DNA from 2 places in the Kitasatospora sp. NPDC059673 genome. Region 1 is predicted to be linked to the other one. Evidence: riboswitches for the same ligand, from Rfam matches in the RefSeq annotation. Region 1 holds a riboswitch; the other holds the start of a gene.
The links. A riboswitch is a leader RNA that binds a small molecule or an ion and turns the genes downstream of it on or off. The one in region 1 is predicted to bind glycine.
Positions count from the first base shown of each region.

Region 2: it holds a riboswitch for glycine, as region 1 does, so the genes downstream of both, gcvP (aminomethyl-transferring glycine dehydrogenase) here and gcvT (glycine cleavage system aminomethyltransferase GcvT) in region 1, are expected to answer to the same signal.

Region 1 covers NZ_JBHWEN010000008.1:52,397-63,074, reverse strand. The annotation lists gene gcvH (glycine cleavage system protein GcvH) at 1-93, opposite strand, end outside; gene gcvT (glycine cleavage system aminomethyltransferase GcvT) at 196-1,314, opposite strand; glycine riboswitch at 1,464-1,568, opposite strand; gene ACFV18_RS12150 (enhanced serine sensitivity protein SseB) at 1,707-2,474, shown strand; gene ACFV18_RS12145 (enhanced serine sensitivity protein SseB C-terminal domain-containing protein) at 2,594-3,418, shown strand; gene ACFV18_RS12140 (ABC transporter permease) at 3,966-4,964, shown strand; gene ACFV18_RS12135 (ABC transporter substrate-binding protein) at 4,992-6,755, shown strand; gene ACFV18_RS12130 (ABC transporter permease) at 6,877-7,875, shown strand; gene ACFV18_RS12125 (ABC transporter ATP-binding protein) at 7,872-8,936, shown strand; gene ACFV18_RS12120 (ABC transporter ATP-binding protein) at 8,965-10,011, shown strand; gene ACFV18_RS12115 (DUF6891 domain-containing protein) at 10,192-10,678, shown strand, end outside.
Region 2 covers NZ_JBHWEN010000026.1:13,120-23,797, forward strand. The annotation lists gene ACFV18_RS26170 (MFS transporter) at 1-229, opposite strand, end outside; gene ACFV18_RS26175 (PRC and DUF2382 domain-containing protein) at 387-1,445, opposite strand; glycine riboswitch at 1,631-1,738, shown strand; gene gcvP (aminomethyl-transferring glycine dehydrogenase) at 1,958-4,828, shown strand; gene ACFV18_RS26185 (DUF1844 domain-containing protein) at 5,279-5,653, opposite strand; gene infC (translation initiation factor IF-3) at 6,116-6,805, shown strand; gene rpmI (50S ribosomal protein L35) at 6,939-7,133, shown strand; gene rplT (50S ribosomal protein L20) at 7,238-7,624, shown strand; gene ACFV18_RS26205 (TrmH family RNA methyltransferase) at 7,743-8,603, shown strand; gene ACFV18_RS26210 (ATP-binding protein) at 8,654-9,748, shown strand; gene pheS (phenylalanine--tRNA ligase subunit alpha) at 9,878-10,678, shown strand, end outside.

The sequences.
Region 1 (10,678 bases):
GTGCGCGGTGATGCCGACCGTCGACACCCCGTCCACGGCGGCGGTCAGCCACTCGTGCTCCTTGGTGTACTGCAGGTGCGTGGGGTTGCTCATGACGTCATTCTCCAGGATCGCAAGAGGGGAGGGCGCGGCCGTCCGCTGGGCGGACGAACCGGAAAAATCTGCTCGGACAGCAGGTGAAGGGCTGATCGAAGGTCAGCGGGCGCGCTTGTAGAACGGCAGCGCGACGACCTGGACGGGCTCGGCCTTGCCACGCACGTCCACCGCGACGGTGGTGCCCGGCTCGGCGTGCGCGGCGTCCACGTACGCGATGGCGATCGGCTTGCCCAGGGTCGGGGACGGCGAGCCGGAGGTGATCCGGCCGATCACGGCGCCCTCGGCGTCCACCACGGAGTACTCGGCGCGCGGGACGCGGCGGCCCTCGGAGACCAGGCCGACCAGCTTGCGCGGCGGGTTGGCCTCGGCTGCGGCCGAGGCCTCCTCCAGCGCCTTGCGGCCGACGAACTCGCCGCCGTTGGTGGTCTTGTCGAAGCGCACCACCCGGCCGAGGCCGGCGTCGAACGGGGTCAGCTCGGTGGACAGCTCGTGCCCGTACAGCGGCATGCCGGCCTCCAGGCGCAGCGTGTCGCGGCAGGACAGGCCGCAAGGGACCAGGCCCTCGGCGGTGCCGGCCTCGGTCAGCGCCGTCCACAGGTGCTCGGCGTCGGCGGGGGCGCAGAAGATCTCGAAGCCGTCCTCGCCGGTGTAGCCGGTACGGGCCAGCCAGACCTGACGGTCGGCCACGGTGGCGGGCAGCAGCGCGTAGTACTTGAGGCCGGGCAGGTCGGCGTCGGTGAGCTTGGCCAGGATGCCGTTGGCCTCCGGGCCCTGGACGGCGAGCAGCGCGTAGGCGTCGCGGTCGTCGCGGACGGTGGCGTCGAAGCCGGCCGCGCGCTCGGTCAGGGCGTCCAGCACCACCTGGGCGTTGGAGGCGTTGGCGACCACCAGGTACTCGTCGTCCGCGGTGCGGTAGACGATCAGGTCGTCCAGGATGCCGCCGTCCTCGCGGCAGATCATGGTGTAGCGGGCGCGCAGCACGCCGAGCGCGGAGATGAAGCCGACCAGCGCGTGGTCGAGCAGTTCGCCGGCCTGCGGGCCGGAGACGGTGATCTCGCCCATGTGCGACAGGTCGAACAGGCCGGCCTTGGTGCGGACCGCGAGGTGCTCCTCGCGCTCGCTGCCGTAGCGCAGCGGCATGTCCCAGCCCGCGAAGTCGGTCATGGTGGCGCCGAGCGAGCGGTGCAGCGCGTCGAGCGCGGTCAGGCGGAGGGACACGGCAGGACTCCCGGGATCTGGAAACGGGCAGGCTGGGGCGAACCTCCCCGTCTGTCGTCGAACCTGAGAGCTTCACCGCCATCCGAAAGGATGGCGGTTTGCACCGTGGGTGGGCGCACGGCGCGGCCGTGTCCACTTTCCAGATCTGCCTCGCCCGGGCGGTAAGGGGGCCTGAGAGATTCCGGGGAGGACTTGCTCCTTCGGCGCCGGTCGCGACCGGATGACGGTCGTTCCGGCTCTCCCGCGCGGGTTCGAGCGGCCGGTATGAAGTTTGGGCGGGCCCATCATGGCATGCCGGGGCCCGCTGGTGGGAGTGGGGTTCGACCGCGATCGCCGCGGGGCACTCGTGCGCGCCGCTAACCTGAACACAACCGTGAGTGTGGAGGGGCGAGATGGGGTTCCCGCTGGGTCAGGTTCCGGAAGGCGGGAGCTGGCCGGCCAACGAGCTGGAGCAGGTGCTGATGGCGGCCCTGGGCGACCCGGGGGCGACACCCAGGGTGATCGAGGTGCTGGCCCGCAGCCAGGTGTGGATTCCGCTGCCGGCCGGTGCCGACCCGCAGTCCGGCGAGCTCGACCTGCCGACCCTCGAACTCGCGGGCGCGCCCTACGTGCCGGTGTACAGCTCGCAGGAGCTGTACCTGCAGCACGCGCCGGGCATCCCGTTCGCGATCGCCCCGATGTGGGAGTTCGCCCGGGGCCTGCCGCTGGGCATCGGCATCGCGGTCAACCCCGAGGCGCCGGTGGGCATCCCGGTGCCGCCGGAGGGGGTGGGGGAGCTGCGGCGCGGGCCGCGCGGCGAGCAGTGGGAGGCGCAGGGCGTCACCGAGGGCGCGCGGGTGGCGCTCAAGGAACCCGAGCCGCACCAGGAGCCGTTCGCCTTCCTGGCCGCCGCGACCGGCGAACTCGCCGCCCTGCCCGGTGTGTTGACGGCCCGGCGGGCGCTGGCCCGGGTGGAGGGCGAGTCGACCCTGCTGTACATCGGCGTCCAGCTGGACCCGGCGGCCCCCGCCGACCCCGGTGACGTCAACCTGGCGCTCGGCCGGGCGCTCGGAACCGCGGCGCCGAGTTGGGGCGTCCACCTGGTGCTGCTCGACCTGGTCGCCGACCCGGTGGTGGACTGGCTGCTGGGGCGGGTACAGCCCTTCTACGTCAGACCGTGAATCCACCGGATGTCCGGGACGGCGGCATGACGGCTGTCGGGCGCGCCCCATAGGGTTGCTCCGGCACACCGCCGCGCGGTGGACGGGCGGACGAGGGAAGTCGAGAAAGAGGCGACGACGTGACGGGAGCAGCCGGCGATCCGGGCGCGATCGAGCGCGCCCTCGCAGCGGTCGCACCGGAGCGCTGGGAGGCGTACGAGGGGTTGTTGCGCGCTCTCGCGAGCGGGCAGGTCTGGATGCTGCTGTGGCACGGCAGCCCGGGCAGCCCGGACGCCCAGTACGGGAACATGGACGTCGGCGGGCACGGCTACGCGCCCTGTGTGACCTCCCCGGGGCAGCTGGCGGCCAGTGGCTGGGCGCGCGGCCACGAGGTGGTGTCCGGGCCGGAGATCGCCGGCTCCCTGTACCGCTCCCGCTGGGGCCTGTGGCTGGACCCGCACCGCCCCGGCGGCGGCATCGGCGTGCCGTGGGCCGACCTGCGGCGGATCGCCGTCGGCCTGGACCGGCTGCCGGCCGGGCCGCTGCGGATCTCCGAACCGACCGGCCAGGCACCGCAGTTCTTCGCCGTGCTGGAACAACAGGCCGCCGAGGTGCGCCCGTTGCGCTCGCTGCGCCGGGCCTGGGTGCAACCGGTGCTGGGCGAGCCGTACTTGGCGATCGGACTGGATCTCTACGACACCTCGCCGCAGGCCGTGGAGGCGGCCAGGGCGCTGGTGCAGCGGGCCGCCGCGCACGCCCCCGAGGGGCCGGCCGTCTCGACCGTGATGATGGCCGACGAGTTCGACCCGGTGGCGATGTGGCTGCGGGCCAACGCCCGCCCGTTCTTCGACCGGCAGGGCCCGCCGCAGGCCTACTCCACCGGTTTCGGTTACGCAGCGCAACCGCCGGCCGGGCCCGCGCCGGGCTGGCCGCAGCCCCAGTGGCCGGGCTATCCGGGCCGCTGACCGCACCCCGGCGGAACGCCTGAAGACCCCCGTACGAACCTTCCCCCGAAGGTCGGCGGGGGTTTTCCGCTGTTGCGCGCTCTACGCGTGCCACCAACGGCGCCACCTGGCGTTTCCCCGCCACTGGCGGGGTGTCGTCAGTGTGCCCCTTGACGTGCGAGTGACAGCTGTGTGAAGAGCGATATGCCAGCGCAACGAATGTGCATGCGAGCAGATCACGGTTAGGCATCCTTCGCCATGGGGGTCTTCCGTCCGGCACATCCAATGACGGAGAGTGCTGCCCAATGCGGAGCGCGAGACGATCCTCACGAAGGTGAACGTGCCGCCGCCACAGCATGAACCGCACGATGCGCATCTCCGTGCGGCAGCACCATGCGCGCCGGGGCACTCCGCCCGGCGTCGAACGGCACCACCCGCAACGCCCTGCTTGCCAAACGCACTTCTGCACCGCCGCATCGGCACCCGGCACCACCGCAACCGCTCTGCCTTCCGCACCAAACGCGACTCCGTGGGCCGGCCACCGTCGGCGAGGGGAACGAACTGACTCATGACCACACCCACCGAGACCTCGGGTCCGCCGGCCGGCGCGCAGCCTGACGGCGCGTCAACTTCCGAGCCGGCCAAGAAGATCGAGGGTCGCTCGCCGGGCCGGATCGCCTGGGACCGCCTCAAGCGCGACAAGATCGCGCTGGCCGGCGGTGTCGTGGTGATCCTGCTGGTGCTCGCGGCGATCTTCGCGCCGGTGCTGAGCTCGATGTTCGGCCACCCGCCGAACGAACCGCACCCGGACCAGATCAACCCCGACCTCGGCCTGCCCAAGGGCGCGTTCGGCGGCATCAGCAGCGACTTCCTGCTGGGTGTCGACCCGACGTTCGGCCGCGACGTGTTCTCCCGGATCCTCTTCGGTGCGCAGATCTCGATGCTGGTGGCGCTCGGCGCCGCCGTGCTGTCGGTCTGCATCGGTGTGGTCATGGGCGTCATGGCCGGCTACTTCGGCGGCTGGGTGGACGCGTTCATCAGCCGCGTCATGGACATCCTGCTGGCCTTCCCGCAGCTGCTGTTCAGCATCGCGCTGGTGTCGGTGATGCCCACCTCGGCGTTCGGCATCCCGGACCAGTGGCTGCGGCCGCTCATTCTGGTCTTCGTCATCGGCTTCTTCGGCTGGCCGTACATCGGGCGCATCGTCCGAGGCCAGGCCATGTCCCTGCGCGAACGGGAGTTCGTGGACGCGGCCCGCAGCCTCGGCGCCGGCCGCACCCACATCCTGTTCCGCGAACTCCTGCCCAACCTGGTGGCGCCGATCCTGGTCTACGCGACCCTGATCATCCCCACCAACATCCTCAACGAGGCGGCGCTCAGCTTCCTCGGGGCCGGTGTCCGCCCGCCCACCGCTTCCTGGGGGCAGATGCTCTCCGACGCGGTCCGGATCTACGAGGCGGACCCCATGTACATGGTCGTTCCCGGCCTCGCCATCTTCATCACCGTGCTCGCCTTCAACCTCTTCGGTGACGGCCTGCGCGACGCGCTCGACCCCAAGGGCAACTGAGCCCGCGACTCTGGAGGTTTCCAACCCATGAAGCGAAACAGGACGCTCGCGGTCGCCGCCCTCGCGGCCACCCTCGCGCTCACCGCCACTGCCTGCGGCGGCAGCAAGGACAGCGGCGACGAGAGCAGCAACAAGGGCGGCGCGGGCTTCAACGCGGCCGTCGACAAGGTGGTGAACGCGTCCGACAAGAAGGGCGGCACCCTCAACATGTGGACCACCACCGACGTGGACTCGCTCGACCCCGGTCGCGCGTACTACGCCTCGGTGTGGAACTTCGAGCGCTTCTACGCCCGCACCCTGCTCGCCTTCGACGGCAAGCCGGGCAAGGAGGGCCTGAAGCTGGTCCCCGACCTGGCCGCCGCCCAGCCGGAGATCTCTGCGGACGCCAAGACCTACACCTTCAAGCTGAAGCCGGGTCTGAAGTTCGAGGACGGCTCGGTCATCACCTCGAAGGACATCAAGTACGGCATCGAGCGCATCTTCGCGCAGGACGTCATCTCCGGCGGCCCGACCTACCTGATCAACGAGCTGGACCAGGGCCAGAACTACAAGGGCCCCTACACCGACTCGGACCCGAACAAGCTCGGCCTGAAGACCGTCCTGACCCCGGACGACAACACCATCGTCTTCAACCTGGCCAAGCCCAACTCGGACTTCCCGTACCTGCTGGCCATGGGCTCCGCCGCCCCGGTCCCGCAGAAGCTGGACACCGGCGCCCAGTACGGCCAGAAGCCGGTCTCCTCCGGCCCGTACAAGTTCAAGTCGGCCGAGCCGGGCAAGCTCTACGAGCTGGTCCGCAACGAGAACTGGGACCCGGCCTCCGACCCGTTCCGCAAGGCGCTGCCGGACGTCGTCAAGCTGACCGTCACCACCAACGCCGACGACATGGACGCGCAGCTGCTGGCGAACACCGCCGACCTCGACTGGGCCCAGACCGGCCTGTCGCAGGCCGCGCAGGTCAAGGTGCTGCAGGACCAGGCGCTGAAGGCCAACACCGACGACCCGTACAACGGCTTCATCCGCTACGTCAGCCTCGCCCCGTCGGTCGCCCCGTTCGACAACCAGCACTGCCGCAACGCGGTGCTGTACGCGGCCGACACCACCGCCCTGCAGACCGCCCGCGGCGGCTCGGTGGCCGGCTCGATCTACGGCTCGATGCTGCCCCCGAACATCCTCGGCTCGGACGACTACGACCCGTACAAGCTGACCCAGGGCAAGCCGAACATCGAGAAGGCCAAGGAAGAGCTGAAGGCCTGCGGCAAGCCGGAAGGCTTCAAGACCAACATCGCGGTGCGCGGCAACAAGCCGAAGGAGGTCAACTCCGCGGTGGCGCTGCAGACCGCCCTCAAGGCCGTCAACATCGACGTCACGGTCCAGCAGTACGACGGCAAGCTGATCGCCTCCGAGATCGGCGCGCCCGACGTGGTCAAGTCCAAGGGCTACGGCCTGATCGTGATGGGCTGGGGCGCCGACTTCCCGACCGGCTCCGGCTACATGCAGCCGCTGATGGACGGCCGCTTCATCCCGAGCAACGGCAACAGCAACTACTCCGAGATCAACGACCCGGAGATCAACGGCTGGTTCGACCAGGCCGCGCAGCAGACCGACCCGGCCAAGGCCGCCGAGCTGTACAAGAAGATCAACCACAAGGTGATCGACGGCGGCTACTACCTGCCGATCGTCGCCGACAAGGCCCTGAACTGGCGCAACCCGCGCCTGACCAACGTCTACATCTCCGACGCGTTCGGCGAGGTGGACTTCCAGGCCCTCGGCGTCTCCGACGGCAAGTGACCTGACCTTCTCCCTTTAGTTCGCACCGCTAGTCCGAAGGGCAGGTGAAGGCCCTGCCCGGTCCGGCCGGAACAGTCCCCCACCGGGGACGTCCGGCCGGACCGTGGCAGGGCCGACCGCAGTGCTCGTGTATCTCTTCAGGCGACTGATCAACGTCGTCCTCATGCTGCTGGTGGTCGCTGCGGTGACCTTCGGCATCTTCTTCATGGTGCCCAAGCTCACCGGAACCGACCCCGCGCTGCTCTACGTGGGCAAGATCGCGGACAAGGTGGCCGTCGAGGGTATCCGCCACAAGATGGGCCTCGACAAGTCGATCGTCGAACAGTTCTGGCTCTTCCTGAAGGGCATCGTCGTCGGCCGCGACTACAACGCCGGCACCGACGTGACCCACTGCTACGCCCCCTGCCTGGGCTACTCGTTCAAGACCGAGCGGGCGGTCTGGCCGCTGCTGCTCAACCGGGTCGGCGTGGACGCTTCGCTGGCCGTCGGTGCCTCGATCCTGTGGCTGGTGTTCGGCACCGCCACCGGCGTCATCTCCGCGCTGCGCCGGGGCACCCCGCTGGACCGCATCAGCATGTCCGTCGCGCTGGCCGGCGTCTCGCTGCCGATGTACTTCACCGGCATGGTCGCGCTCGCGGTCTTCGTCGGACAGCTCGGCTGGTTCCCGCGCAAGTACACGGACTTCACGGTCGATCCGGTGGCCTGGTTCCAGGGGCTGGTACTGCCCTGGATCACCCTGGCCTTCCTGTTCGCGGCGACCTACGCCCGACTCAGTCGCGCCACCCTGCTGGACGTGCTCGGCGAGGACTACATCCGCACCGCGCGCGCCAAGGGCCTCAAGGAGCCGGTGGTCATCGGCAAGCACGCCCTGCGTTCCACGCTGACGCCGATCCTGACCATCTTCGGCATGGACCTCGGCGGTCTGCTCGGCGGCGCGGTGCTCACCGAGTCCACCTTCAACCTGCGCGGGCTCGGCTACGAGGCGGTCCAGTCGATCGCCTCCAGCGACCTACCGGTGATCATGGGTGTGACGCTCTTCGCCGCGTTCTTCATCGTGATGGCCAATCTCCTGGTTGACCTGCTGTACGCCGTCGTCGATCCCCGGGTGAAGCTGGCATGAGCAACAACGACAAGCCCCTCCAGGCTGACAAGCCCTTTCTGTCCGTCCGCGACCTGAAGGTGCACTTCCCGACCGACGACGGACTGGTCAAGTCCGTCAACGGCCTGAGCTTCGACCTGGAGCGCGGGAAGACCCTGGGCATCGTCGGCGAGTCCGGCTCCGGAAAGTCCGTCACCTCGCTGTCGATCATGGGCCTGCACCGCACCGGCAGCAAGCGCGGCGCCCCGCAGATCTCCGGCGAAATCTGGCTGGACGGCGAGGAGTTGGTCTCGGCCAACCCGGACCAGGTGCGCAAGCTCCGCGGCCAGAAGATGGCGATGATCTTCCAGGACCCGCTGACCGCGATGCACCCGTACTACACGGTCGGCGCCCAGATCATCGAGGGCTACCGGGCCCACCACCCCGGCACCTCCAAGAAGGTCGCCCGCACCCGGGCCATCGAGATGCTCGACCGGGTCGGCATCCCGCAGCCCGACAAGCGGGTCGACAACTACCCGCACGAGTTCTCCGGCGGTATGCGCCAGCGCGCCATGATCGCCATGGCCCTGGTCAACGACCCCTCGCTGCTGATCGCCGACGAGCCGACCACCGCCCTGGACGTCACCGTCCAGGCGCAGATCCTCGACCTGATCCGGGACCTGCAGAAGGAGTTCGGCTCCGCCGTCATCATCATCACGCACGACCTGGGCGTGGTCGCCGAGATCGCCGACGACATCCTGGTCATGTACGGCGGCAAGCCCGTCGAGCGCGGCCCCGCCGCCACCATCTTCGAATCCCCCGAGCACCCCTACACCTGGGGCCTGCTCGGCTCGATGCCCCGACTCGACCGGGAGCTCCAGGACCGGCTGATCCCGGTCAAGGGCACCCCGCCGAGCCTGATCAACGTGCCGTCCGGCTGCGCGTTCCACCCGCGCTGCCCGTACGCCGAGCTCACCGGCGGCCGCTCCACCAGCGAGGTGCCCGTGCTCGCCGAGGCCGCGCCCCGGCACTTCGCCGCCTGCCACCTGCCGATCGCCGAACGCCACCGGATCTTCACCGAAGAGATCGCGCCCCGGCTGTGAGCACGTACCACCCACTTGGAGACAACCGATGACGGACAGCCAGACGGCGGCCCCGCAGGCCGCGAAGGTGCCCGCCCAGGCACCCGGCCCGGACCGTGAACCCCTGCTGCGGGTCACCGGACTGACCCGGCACTTCCCGGTCACCAAGGGCCTGCTGAAGCGTCAGGTCGGCGCCGTGCGCGCCGTCGACGGCATCGACTTCGAGGTCATGGCCGGCGAGACGCTCGGCGTGGTCGGCGAGTCCGGCTGCGGCAAGTCCACCATGGGACGCCTGGTCACCCGACTCGACGAACCCACCGGCGGGAAGATCGAGTTCGAGGGCGCCGACATCACCCACCTGGGAGTCTCGGCGATGCGGCCCTACCGCCGCGACATCCAGATGATCTTCCAGGACCCGTACTCCTCGCTGAACCCCCGGCACACCATCGGCACCATCGTCGGTGCGCCGTTCCGGCTCCAGAACGTCCAGACCGAGCACGGCGTCAAGAAGGCCGTCCAGGACCTGCTGGAACTGTGCGGACTCAGCCCCGAGCACTACAACCGCTACCCGCACGAGTTCTCCGGCGGCCAGCGCCAGCGCATCGGCATCGCCCGCGCGCTCGCCCTGCGCCCGAAGATGATCGTCGCGGACGAGCCGGTCTCCGCCCTGGACGTCTCCATCCAGGCCCAGGTGGTCAACCTGCTGGACGACCTCCAGCAGGAACTCGGCCTGACCTACCTGATCATCGCGCACGACCTCTCGGTGGTCCGGCACGTCTCCGACCGGGTCGCCGTGATGTACCTCGGCAAGGTGGTGGAGATCGCCGACCGCGACTCCCTGTACGCCAAGCCGATGCACCCCTACACCAACGCCCTGATGTCCGCGGTGCCGGTCCCCGACCCGCGGCGCAAGGAGCGCCGCGAGCGGATCCTGCTCACCGGTGACGTCCCGTCGCCGCTCAACCCGCCGTCGGGCTGCCGCTTCCGCACCCGGTGCTGGAAGGCGCAGGACATCTGCGCGAGCCAGGAACCGCCGCTCAGCGCCGCGCGGGCCGGGCATCAGGTGGCCTGCCACTTCCCGGAGAACGCCGAGTAGTTCGCCGAACCGAGGTCCGTCCTGGGAGGGGGTTCCCTCCTGGGGCGGACCTTGCCGTTTCAGCGGATGGTTCCTCGCGCAGTTCTCCCCCCAGCCCAGCGGGCTGGAAGGTGCCCCCACGCGCCCCTGGCGGGGCACGGGGAGGGGGCGCTGACAGTGGCGGGTGGGACAGTGGTGGGCATGCTTGATATCGCGGTGGAGGACAACTCCGGCAGGGTCGGGGTGCGGGTGTCGGAGGACGAACTCCTCGACACGGTGCGGGACATGGGGGAGTGGCCGGACTCCTTCGTGGTGCTGCAGCGGGTGCCGGACCTGCCGCACACATATGCGCAGGCGTGCCCGGAGAACGGGGCGTGGACGGTGGAGCACCGGGCGGGGAGCCCCGCGCGGCACTACGGGGCGCGGGTGGACGACCTGGAGCAGGTCGCCGCGCTGCTGCTCGGGTGGGCGCGGGAGGACGAGGGCTGGGACGCCGGGGTGGCGTGGGAGCGGATCGAGTTCGACGTTCCGGAGCCCGCACCGCTGGAGCTGTCCGCGCAGGACGAGCGGACCCTGGTCGAGGCGGTGCGCGTTCTGCTCGCGGGCGGGTACGCGACCCGTGCGCAGGTGGCCGATTTCGCGGCGGAGTGCCTGGTGGACGGCGGCTCCCGGCCGGTGACGAAGGAGC
Region 2 (10,678 bases), on a different contig from region 1:
CGAAGCGGCCGAGCAGCGGGGTGAGGACCGCGGCGGAGAGCAGGTTGGCGGTCATCAGCCAGGTGATGTCGGAGCCCGAAACCTTCAGTTCCACGGCCAGCCCCGGAAGGATCGGGACGACCGCGGTCTGCACCACGCTGAACGCCAGCATGGCGAGGATCAGCGCGGGCAGGACCCTGGCGCTGGTGGGCTTGGCGGCCGCGGCAGTGGGCTGTGGTGCCTCACTCACGGGAATCCTCCGGGTTGCTTCAAACGGGCGATAGTGCAGGAACTGAAGCAACGATGTCGAAAGATGCTTCACTCTGTCAAATATCTAATGGTGAAACTTTGGCAAAGCCGAGGCCCCGGCCCGCCGAGGCGGACCGGGGCCGGGAGTTGGTGAACCGTCAGACCGCAGAGGCCTCCGGGGCCTGCGGATGAGAGTTCCACGGCTGCCGCTGCGAGGCCTCGCCGTCCGCGTCGGTGGTCGCGCCGTGCACCTCCACCTGCTCGCGGCGCAGCTCCTCGCGGATCACCTGCTCCTCGGTGTACTGCTCCACCACCAGCCGCACCCGCTCCACCGGTACCAGGTACTTGCGGATCACCGGGCGCTCCTCGCGCAGCGTGACCTCCTCCACCGCCTCGGCGATCTCCTGGTCGCTCAGCGCCGCCCGCTCCGCCTCCGACACCGGGATCCGCTCCACCCGCACGCGCTCGCGCACCACTGGCACCCGCCGCACGACCGCCTCGGTGGTCACGTACTTGCGCAGCCGGGTGGTGCCGGTGTTGTGCCACTGGGTGGTGATGTCCAGGCGCTCCTCGCGGCAGGTGATCTCCACCGGCTTCTGCCGCTCCGCCCGCTCCGCCCGGTCCGCCCGGTCCGCCCGGTCCGCCCGGTCCGCCCGGTCCGCCCGGTCCGCCCGGGCGGTCGGTGGCTCGGCGGGGCGGGCCGGTGTCTCGGGGGTGGCCTGCGGGGCGGTGAAGCCGGGGGGCGCGGGGGCCGGGCCGTGGACGGGGCCCGGGGAGGGAGCGGCGGTGCCGAACTCGCGGTCGGCGGCCGGCTCGGGCGCAGGCGCAGGTGCAGGCGCGGGCGCGGACTCGGGTGGGCGCGTGGGCGTGGGTGCGGCGGTGAATCGGACGGGTTCCTCGGGGCCCGCGGTGTCGAGGCCGTAGTAGCGGTACAGCTCGAGTTCTTGTTCCGGGGAGAGGTGCTGGCCCACGCCGAAGTCCGGGGACTCCTTGATCAGCGACTTGTCGTACGGGACGTGCAGCTCGTCGCCGGAGAATTCGCTGGTGGTCAGCGGGACGAAGGCGTCCCGGCCGAAAATTCCGGTCCGGACGGCCGCCCACTCGGGTACGCCGGTGGTGTCGTCCAGGTACACCTCGTCGACCGTGCCGATCTTGTCACCGTTCCGGTCGACCGCCTTGTGTCCGATCAGGTCGCGCGGATCGATATCGGTCTGCACGCTGTCCTCCAGCTGCTGCTCCTGAGGGGCCGTCGGGGAGCGACCGGAGGAGCGTGCCGGGCCGCTATTTCACACCAAAAGGCACGTACCGGACGGTGTCACTCCGGAAGCCGCCTTCCGGGGCGGATCGGAGGGCCGCACCGGTGATCGTCCTGGCCTGCGCTGGTACCCTGGGCGGCGACCGCCGAGCCCGCTCGGGAGAGTCCCGGACCCGTGAAAGAAGCGGGGTTGCGGGACGCCGAAGGAGCAACCCCTCCCCGGAATCTCTCAGGCATCCGTACCGAGTGGGATCAGGTCACTCTGGAAAGCAGGGCAGGACCGTCGGCACCGAAGCCGCCGGCCGCTGCACTCGCCGACGGTGCAAGCCGACCGGGGCACCACCCCGGGCGCGCGAAGCTCTCAGGTACCGATGACAGAGGGGGAGGCTGACGGGTTCGTACGCCCGGACGCTCCCACAGCGGCCGGCCGGCGTGCGTACCACCGCCGGTCCGCGACCAGGAGGCCCGACCCCCATGAACGCCCAGCCGACGCTCAGCGACCTTGAGCAGGCCAGCCCCTTCGAGCACCGCCACATCGGCCCCGACAGCGAAGCCCAGCAGAAGATGCTGGCCCAGGTCGGCTACACCTCGCTGGACGAACTGTCCGACGCGGCTGTGCCCGACGCCATCCGCAGCCTCACCGCGCTCGGCCTGCCCGCCGGCCGCAGCGAGGCCCAGGTGCTCGCCGAACTGCGCGAGCTCGCCGGCCGCAACCAGGTCCTCACCTCGATGATCGGCCTCGGCTACTACGGCACCTTCACCCCGCCGGTCATCCTGCGCAACGTCCTCGAGAACCCCGCCTGGTACACCGCGTACACCCCGTACCAGCCGGAGATCTCCCAGGGCCGCCTGGAGGCCCTGCTCAACTTCCAGACCATGGTCGCCGACCTGACCGGCCTGGCCACCTCCGGCTCCTCGCTGCTCGACGAGGGCACCGCCGCCGCCGAGGCGATGGCCCTGGCCCGGCGCGTCACCAAGGTCAAGGGCGGCGTCTTCCTGGTCGATGCCGACACCCTGCCGCAGACCCTCGCCGTGATCCAGACCCGCGCCGAACCGACCGGCGTCGAGGTCGTCACCGCGGACCTGTCGAACGGCATCCCCGCGGAGATCGCCGAGCGCGGCGTCTTCGGCGTGCTGATCCAGTACCCCGGCGCGTCCGGCGCGGTGCGGGAGATCAAGCCCGTCATCGAGCAGGCCCACCAGCTCGGCGCGATCGTCGCCGTCGCCGCCGACCTGCTCGCCCTCACCCTGCTGCGCTCGCCCGGCGAGCTCGGCGCCGACATCGCCTGCGGCACCTCGCAGCGCTTCGGCGTCCCGATGGGCTTCGGCGGCCCGCACGCCGGCTACCTGGCCGTCCGCGCCGAGTACGCCCGCAACCTGCCCGGCCGCCTGGTCGGCGTCTCCGTCGATGCCGACGGCAACCGCGCCTACCGGCTCGCCCTGCAGACCCGCGAGCAGCACATCCGCCGCGAGAAGGCCACCTCCAACATCTGCACCGCGCAGGTGCTGCTGGCCGTGATGGCCTCCATGTACGCCGTCTACCACGGCCCCGACGGCCTCGCCGACATCGCCCGCCGCACCCACCGCTACGCCGCCGCGCTCGCCGCCGGCCTGCGCGCGGGCGGCGTCGAGCTCGCCCACGAGGCGTTCTTCGACACCGTGACGGCCGTTGTGCCGGGCAAGGCCGACGAGGTTGTCGCCGCGGCGCTGGCCGGTGGCGTGAACGTGTACAAGGTCGATGGCGACCGGGTCTCGGTCTCGTGCGACGAGACGACGACCCGTGAGCACCTGGCGGCCGTGTTCGCCGCGTTCGGTGTCGAGAACGTGGTCGCCGAGGACGCGGAGGCGCTCCCCGCCGCGCTGCTGCGCGAGGACGACTACCTCACCCACCCGGTGTTCCACAGCCACCGCTCCGAGACGGCGATGCTGCGCTACCTGCGCCGCCTCTCGGACCGCGACTACGCGCTCGACCGCGGCATGATCCCGCTGGGCTCCTGCACCATGAAGCTCAACGCGACCACCGAGATGGAGCCGATCACCTGGCCCGAGTTCGGCCAGCTGCACCCGTTCGCGCCGGTCGACCAGGCCGAGGGCTTCCTGACGCTGATCCGCGGGCTGGAGCAGCAGCTGGTGGAGGTCACCGGCTACGACGCCGTGTCGATCCAGCCGAACGCGGGCTCGCAGGGCGAGCTGTCCGGTCTGCTGGCCGTCCGGGCGTACCACCGGGCGAACGGCGACACCCAGCGCGACGTCTGCCTCATCCCGTCGTCCGCGCACGGCACCAACGCGGCCTCGGCGGCGATGGCCGGGATGCGGGTCGTGGTCGTCAAGACGCTGGCCGACGGTGACGTGGACGTCGAGGACCTCAAGGCCAAGATCGAGCAGCACCGCGAGCAGCTGGCCGTGCTGATGGTCACCTACCCGTCCACCCACGGCGTGTTCGAGACCCAGATCACCGACATCTGCGCGCTCGTCCACGAGGCCGGCGGCCAGGTGTACGTGGACGGCGCCAACCTGAACGCGCTGGTCGGCCTCGCCAAGCCCGGCAAGTTCGGCGCGGACGTCTCGCACCTGAACCTGCACAAGACCTTCTGCATCCCGCACGGCGGCGGCGGCCCCGGCGTCGGCCCGGTCGCGGTGCGCGCGCACCTCGCGCCGTACCTGCCCAACCACCCGCTGCAGGCCGAGGCCGGCCCCGCGACCGGCGTCGGACCGATCTCGGCCGCGCCGTGGGGCTCCGCGGCGATCCTGCCGATCTCCTGGTCGTACGTCCGCCTGATGGGCGGCGAGGGCCTCAAGCGCGCCACCCAGGTGGCCGTGCTGAACGCCAACTACATCGCCAAGCGGCTCGCCCCGCACTTCCCAGTGCTCTACACCGGGCCCGGCGGGCTGGTCGCGCACGAGTGCATCATCGACCTGCGGCCGCTCAGCAAGGAGACGGGCGTCAGCGTAGACGACATCGCCAAGCGACTGATCGACTACGGCTTCCACGCCCCGACCATGTCGTTCCCGGTCGCCGGCACGCTGATGATCGAGCCGACGGAGTCCGAGGACCTGCACGAGATCGACCGCTTCTGCGAGGCGATGATCGCTATCCGCCGGGAGATCGAGAAGGTCGGCTCGGGCGAATGGGCGGCGGACGACAACCCGCTGCGCAACGCGCCGCACACGGCGGCGATGCTGGCCGGGGAGTGGGCGCACGCCTACACCCGCGAAGAGGCGGTCTTTCCGGCGGGCGTCAACCCGGCGGACAAGTACTGGCCGGCGGTGCGACGCATCGACGGGGCGTACGGGGACCGGAACCTGGTCTGCTCGTGCCCGCCGCTCGATGAGTACGACGCCTGATCGGTGACCGCGTAGAGCTGGAGCCGCCCGCCGAGGGATCTTTCTTCGGCGGGCGGCTTCGGCTTTGGGGTCTTCCGCTGCGCGCAGTTCCTCGCGCCCCTGGCGGGGCGGGGAGGGGCGCCTGCGGTGGGCTTCGGCGGAGCTGAGCGGGAAGCCGCCCGGTGGGAGGGGTGCTCCCGGCGGGCGGTTTTGGCTTTGGGGTCTTCCGCTGCGCGCAGTTCCTCGCGCCCGTGGCGGGGTGCGGGGAGGGGCGCCTGCGGTGGGCTTCGGCGGAGCTGAGCGGGAAGCCGCCCGGTGGGAGGGGTGCTCCCGGCGGGCGGTTTTGGCTTTGGGGTCTTCCGCTGCGCGCAGTTCCTCGCGCCCCTGGCGGGGTGCGGGGCGGGGCGGGGGCGGGGAAAGGCGAAGGCGCCTCCGGCAGGGGGGTGCGGGAGGCGCCTTGGGTGGGGTGGGTCAGGAGTAGACCGGGCCCGTGAACTTTTCGCCGGGGCCGGAGCCGGGGGCGTCCGGGATGAGGGAGGCTTCGCGGAAGGCGAGCTGGAGGGAGCGGAGGCCGTCGCGGAGGGGGGCGGCGTGGAAGTTGGAGATTTCGGGGGCTCCGGCGGTGACCAGGCCGGCCAGGGCGGTGATCAGCTTGCGGGCCTCGTCGAGGTCCTTGTCGGCCTCGCCGCCCTCGGCCAGGCCGCACTTGACGGCGGCGGCGCTCATCAGGTGGACGGCGACGGTGGTGATCACCTCGACGGCGGGGACCTCGGCGATGTCGCGGGTCAGGTCGTCGAAGCCGAGGGCCTGGTCGGACTCGGGCGAGTGGTCGGGCTGGCTGGTCACGGTGTCACTCCGGGGTGCTGGTGCGAAAGCGCAGTACAAAGGGAGGGTACAAGGCGGGCGGAGGCGGACCGGAATACCGGTCGGCCCCGGAACGCTGGTATGCTTCGAGACTGACCGGCCAGGAACCCGATTGGGGTGCCAGGCCAGCAAGTGGAGGCTCCACTTCAGGAGGCCCGAGAGGGCAACCGCGACAGTCTCCCACCCGAGCGGCCGAAGGGCCGACGGGTCCGGTCCGTGGCGAGCGCCGCAAGGATTGCTTGCTGCCAGTGGTGTCCGTCAGGACATCCCGGAACGTGTGGAGCCCCGCCTGTACCGTGCGGGGCTTTTTTCGTGCGTTCGGTGCTTCTGCCAGGCGGCAGAGGGGCAGCGGAGCATGAATGAAGCCCCGCCCAGTGGTCGAAACCACTACGTGCGACCGCCGTCCGACGGCCGCATCGAAGAAGGTGCAACCGAGGAGGCCCCATCAGCACCGAGCCCCGCATCAACGACCGGATTCGCGTCCCCGAGGTGCGACTCGTCGGTCCCAGCGGCGAGCAGGTCGGCATCGTCCCGCTCGCGAAGGCGCTGGAGCTTGCCCAGGAGTACGACCTGGACCTGGTCGAGGTCGCCGCCACGGCGCGCCCGCCGGTGTGCAAGCTCATGGACTACGGCAAGTTCAAGTACGAGTCGGCCATGAAGGCCCGTGAGGCGCGCAAGAACCAGGCGCACACGGTCATCAAGGAGATGAAGCTCCGGCCGAAGATCGACCCGCACGACTATGACACCAAGAAGGGTCACGTCGTCCGGTTCCTCAAGCAGGGCGACAAGGTCAAGATCACGATCATGTTCCGCGGTCGTGAGCAGTCCCGCCCCGAGCTGGGCTTCCGACTGCTGCAGCGGCTCGCGGAGGATGTCCAGGAGCTCGGCTTCGTGGAGTCCGCGGCCAAGCAGGACGGCCGAAACATGATCATGGTTCTCGGCCCGCACAAGAAGAAGACCGAGGCGATGGCCGAGGCCCGCGCCGCCGCCGACGCCCGCAAGGCGGAGCGGCTCGGTCGCGGCCCGGCCGCGGAGCAGTCGGACGAGGCGGAGCCGGTCGAGGAGACCGAGACCGAGACCGCCGAGCCGGCCGCCGAGGTCGAGCAGCCCGCCGAGACCGCCCAGGACGCCTGAGCCTTCGGGCTCGGATTCCGGACGGGATCGGCACCGGACCCGGGGCATCCGCCCCGGCGACGAGATCCATCCAGTTCCGGCCCGCACCCACCGGGTGCGGGCCGCGAACGGACCGACGAGGAGATACGGCGACATGCCGAAGCAGAAGACGCACAGCGGCGCCAGCAAGCGCTTCAAGATCACTGGCTCCGGGAAGGTGCTGCGCGAGCGTGCCGGCCGTCGCCACCTGCTTGAGCACAAGCCCTCGACGCTGACCCGCAAGCTGGCCGGCAACGCCGAGATGGCCCCCGGCGACGCCAAGAAGATCAAGAAGCTTCTCGGCAAGTGATCGCCCGCCCGCGGCCGCGCCGCGGGCACAGCTGATCCTTACCGACCGAATCGAATAACGGACCGGCGGCACGAACCCGGGGTCCGGAACCAAGGAGTAATGAAGTGGCACGCGTCAAGCGGGCAGTGAACGCCCACAAGAAGCGCCGGGTCATCCTGGAGCGCGCCTCCGGCTACCGCGGCCAGCGCTCGCGCCTGTACCGCAAGGCCAAGGAGCAGGTCACCCACTCGCTGGTCTACAACTTCAACGACCGCAAGAAGCGCAAGGGCGACTTCCGTCAGCTGTGGATCCAGCGCATCAACGCCGCTGCCCGCGCCAACGGCATGACCTACAACCGCTTCGTGCAGGGCCTGAAGGCCGCCGGCGTCGAGATCGACCGCAAGATGCTCGCCGAGCTCGCGGTCAACGACACCGTCGCGTTCCACGCGCTGGTCGAGGTCGCCCAGAAGGCGCTGCCGGAGGACGTCAACGCCCCCAAGGTCGCCGCCTGATCCAGGCCGTGCCCTGATTGCTTTTCCCGGACCCGCAGGCCGCCCGGCCTGCGGGTCCGTGCGTTACAGCGCCCCTGCCCTCTTGTCCGCCCGCCCCTTCGTGACGAAGAACGTGAGCATGAGCACCGAGACCCCCCTGCTGACCTCCCTGCGCTCCCCGCGCGTCGTCGCCGCCCGCCGGCTGGCCAAGCGCAACCAGCGGAGCAAGGAGCGGCGTTTCCTGGCCGAGGGCCCGCAGGCCGTGCGCGAGGCGGTGGCGTTCGGGCGGCTGCCCGGCGGGGAGCACACCGTGGTGGAGGTGTACCTGACCCGCGAGGCCGCCGAGCGGCACGCCGAGATCGTGGCCACCGCACACGCCGAGGGCCTGCCGGTGCTGACCGCCACCGAGGAAGTGATCGCGGAGATCTGCGACACCGTCACCCCGCAGGGCATCGTCGCGCTGTGCCGGTTCATCGACACCCCGTTCGAGCAGGTGCTGGCGTCCCGGCCGAAGCTGGTCGCGGTGCTCGCGCACGTGCGCGACCCCGGGAACGCGGGCACCGTGCTGCGCACCGCGGACGCGGCGGGCGCGGACGCGGTGGTGCTGACCGACGCCTCGGTGGACCCGTACAACCCGAAGGCGGTGCGGGCGTCGGTGGGCAGCCTGTTCCACCTGCCGTTCGCGACCGGGGTGCCGGTCGAGGAAGCGGTGGCGCGGCTGCGGGAGGCCGGGGTGCGGGTGCTGGCCGCGGACGGCGCCGGGCAGCGCGACCTGGACCAGGAACTGGACGAGGGCACCCTTGAGGGCCCGTGCGCGTGGGTGTTCGGCAATGAGGCGTGGGGGCTGCCGGAGGAGACCCGGGCGCTGGCGGACGAGGTGGTGCGCGTCCCGATCCACGGGCACGCGGAGAGCTTGAATCTCGCCACGGCCGCCGCCGTGTGCCTGTACGCCTCCGCGCGCGCCCAGCGCTCCCCCGGCGGGTGTCGCGGCACGGCCTGAGCGCGCTAGGGTCGATCCCCATAGCCGGTACGGGGCGGGGGAGGACACCCATGGGCGGCGACGACGGCTTGGCGACCCTGGAACCGGACGACCTGCCGGACGGGCTGGTGGTCGCGGACGCACAGGGCCGGGTGGTGGTGTTCAACCGGGCCGCCGAACGGATCACCGGCCGCTCCGCGCACTGCGCGATCGGTGTCGCGCTGGAGCGGGCGCTGCCGCTGGAGGACCTGGACGGCCGGCGCTGGTGGCAGCTGACCGACCCGTACGGGGGCCTGGCGGTGCGCAGCGGGCAGCCGGAGCGCAACCTGCTGCTGCCCGGTGGGCGTGAGGTGCTGGTGTGCGCCCGCTACCTGCGGGAGCGGCCGGGCGGGCCGGTACGGCGGGTGGTGGTGACGCTGCGCGGCACCGAGGCGCGGCGGCGTACCGAGCGCAGCCACGCCGAGCTGATCGCGACCGTCGCGCACGAGCTGCGCTCGCCACTGACCAGCGTGAAGGGTTTCACGGCGACGCTGCTGGCGAAGTGGGAGCGCTTCAACGACGGCCAGAAGCGGGTGATGCTGGAGACCGTCGATGCGGACGCGGACCGGGTGACCCGGCTGATCGCGGAGCTGTTGGACATCTCGCGGATCGACGCGGGCCGGCTGGAGATCCGCCGTCAGCGGCTGGATCTGGCGGCGGCGGTGCGCCGGCACGTGGAGGGGAAGGTCGCGGCGGGCATCCCCGAGGAGCGGTTCGACATCCGGGTGGCGGGGCCGCTGGGCGAGCAGTGGGGCGACCCCGACAAGATCGACCAGGTGCTGGCGAACCTGCTGGAGAACGCGGTGCGGCACGGCGAGGGCACCGTGACGATCGAGCTGGGGCCGGCCAACGACGTGGTGGAGGCGGCCGGTTCGCCGCCCCGGGTGATCGAGGGCACCGCCGTCACCGTCAGCGACCAGGGCGCGGGCATCGCGGAGGAGGCGATGCCGCGGGTGTTCACCCGGTTCTGGCGGGGCTCCAAGCGCGGCGGGACGGGCCTCGGGCTGTACATCGTCAAGGGCATCGTGGAGGCGCACGGCGGAGTGATCCGGATCAGCCGGGCGGAGGGCGGCGGCGCCCGCTTCCGGTTCGTGCTGCCCGCGGGCATCCCCGACTTCATGCTCTGAGCCCTTCCGCTGCGTGGTCGCCCAACGTGGCCGGTCGCAGGCTGCGACTACACTCGACCCTTGGCGTTCTCGCGGACGCCCGGCGAGGCAGCAGACCTGATCACGAGCAGGAGCACGGGAAGCATAGAGATGTCGGCACCCAACAAGTCGTACGACCCGGTCGAGGTCGAGGCCCTCAAGCCCGAGGTGGTGGAACAGGCCCGGGACGAGGCGATCGCCGCCTTCGCCGCCGCCGCCGACCTCGACGAGCTCAAGCAGGCGAAGGTCGCGCACACCGGCGACCGTTCCCCGCTCTCGCTCGCCAACCGTGAGATCGGCGCGCTGCCCCCGCAGGCCAAGGCCGCCGCGGGCAAGCTGATCGGCCAGGCCCGCGGAGCGGTGAACCAGGCCCTCGCCAAGCGGCAGACCGAGCTGGAGGCGGAGCGCGACGCCCGGGTGCTGGTCGAGGAGGCGGTGGACGTCACGCTGCCCTACGGCCGCGTCCCGCGCGGTGCCCGGCACCCGCTGACCACGCTCGCCGAGCGCATCGAGGACACCTTCGTCGCGATGGGCTACCAGGTGGCGTCCGGCCCCGAGGTCGAGGCGGAGTGGCTGAACTTCGACGCCCTGAACCTGCACGCCGACCACCCGGCCCGTTCGATGCAGGACACCTTCTTCGTCGAGGCCCCCGACGGCACCGCCGACTCCGGCATGGTGCTGCGCACCCAGACCTCGCCGGTGCAGATCCGCGCGATGCTGGCCGGCGAGCCGCCGCTGTACGCGGTCAGCCCGGGCCGGGTGTACCGGACCGACGAGCTGGACGCCACGCACACCCCGGTGTTCCGCCAGGTCGAGGCGATCGCGGTGGACGAGGGCCTGACCTTCGGCCACCTGAAGGGCACCATCGAGGTGCTGGTGGAGAAGCTGATCGGCGGCGGCCTGGAGCTGCGC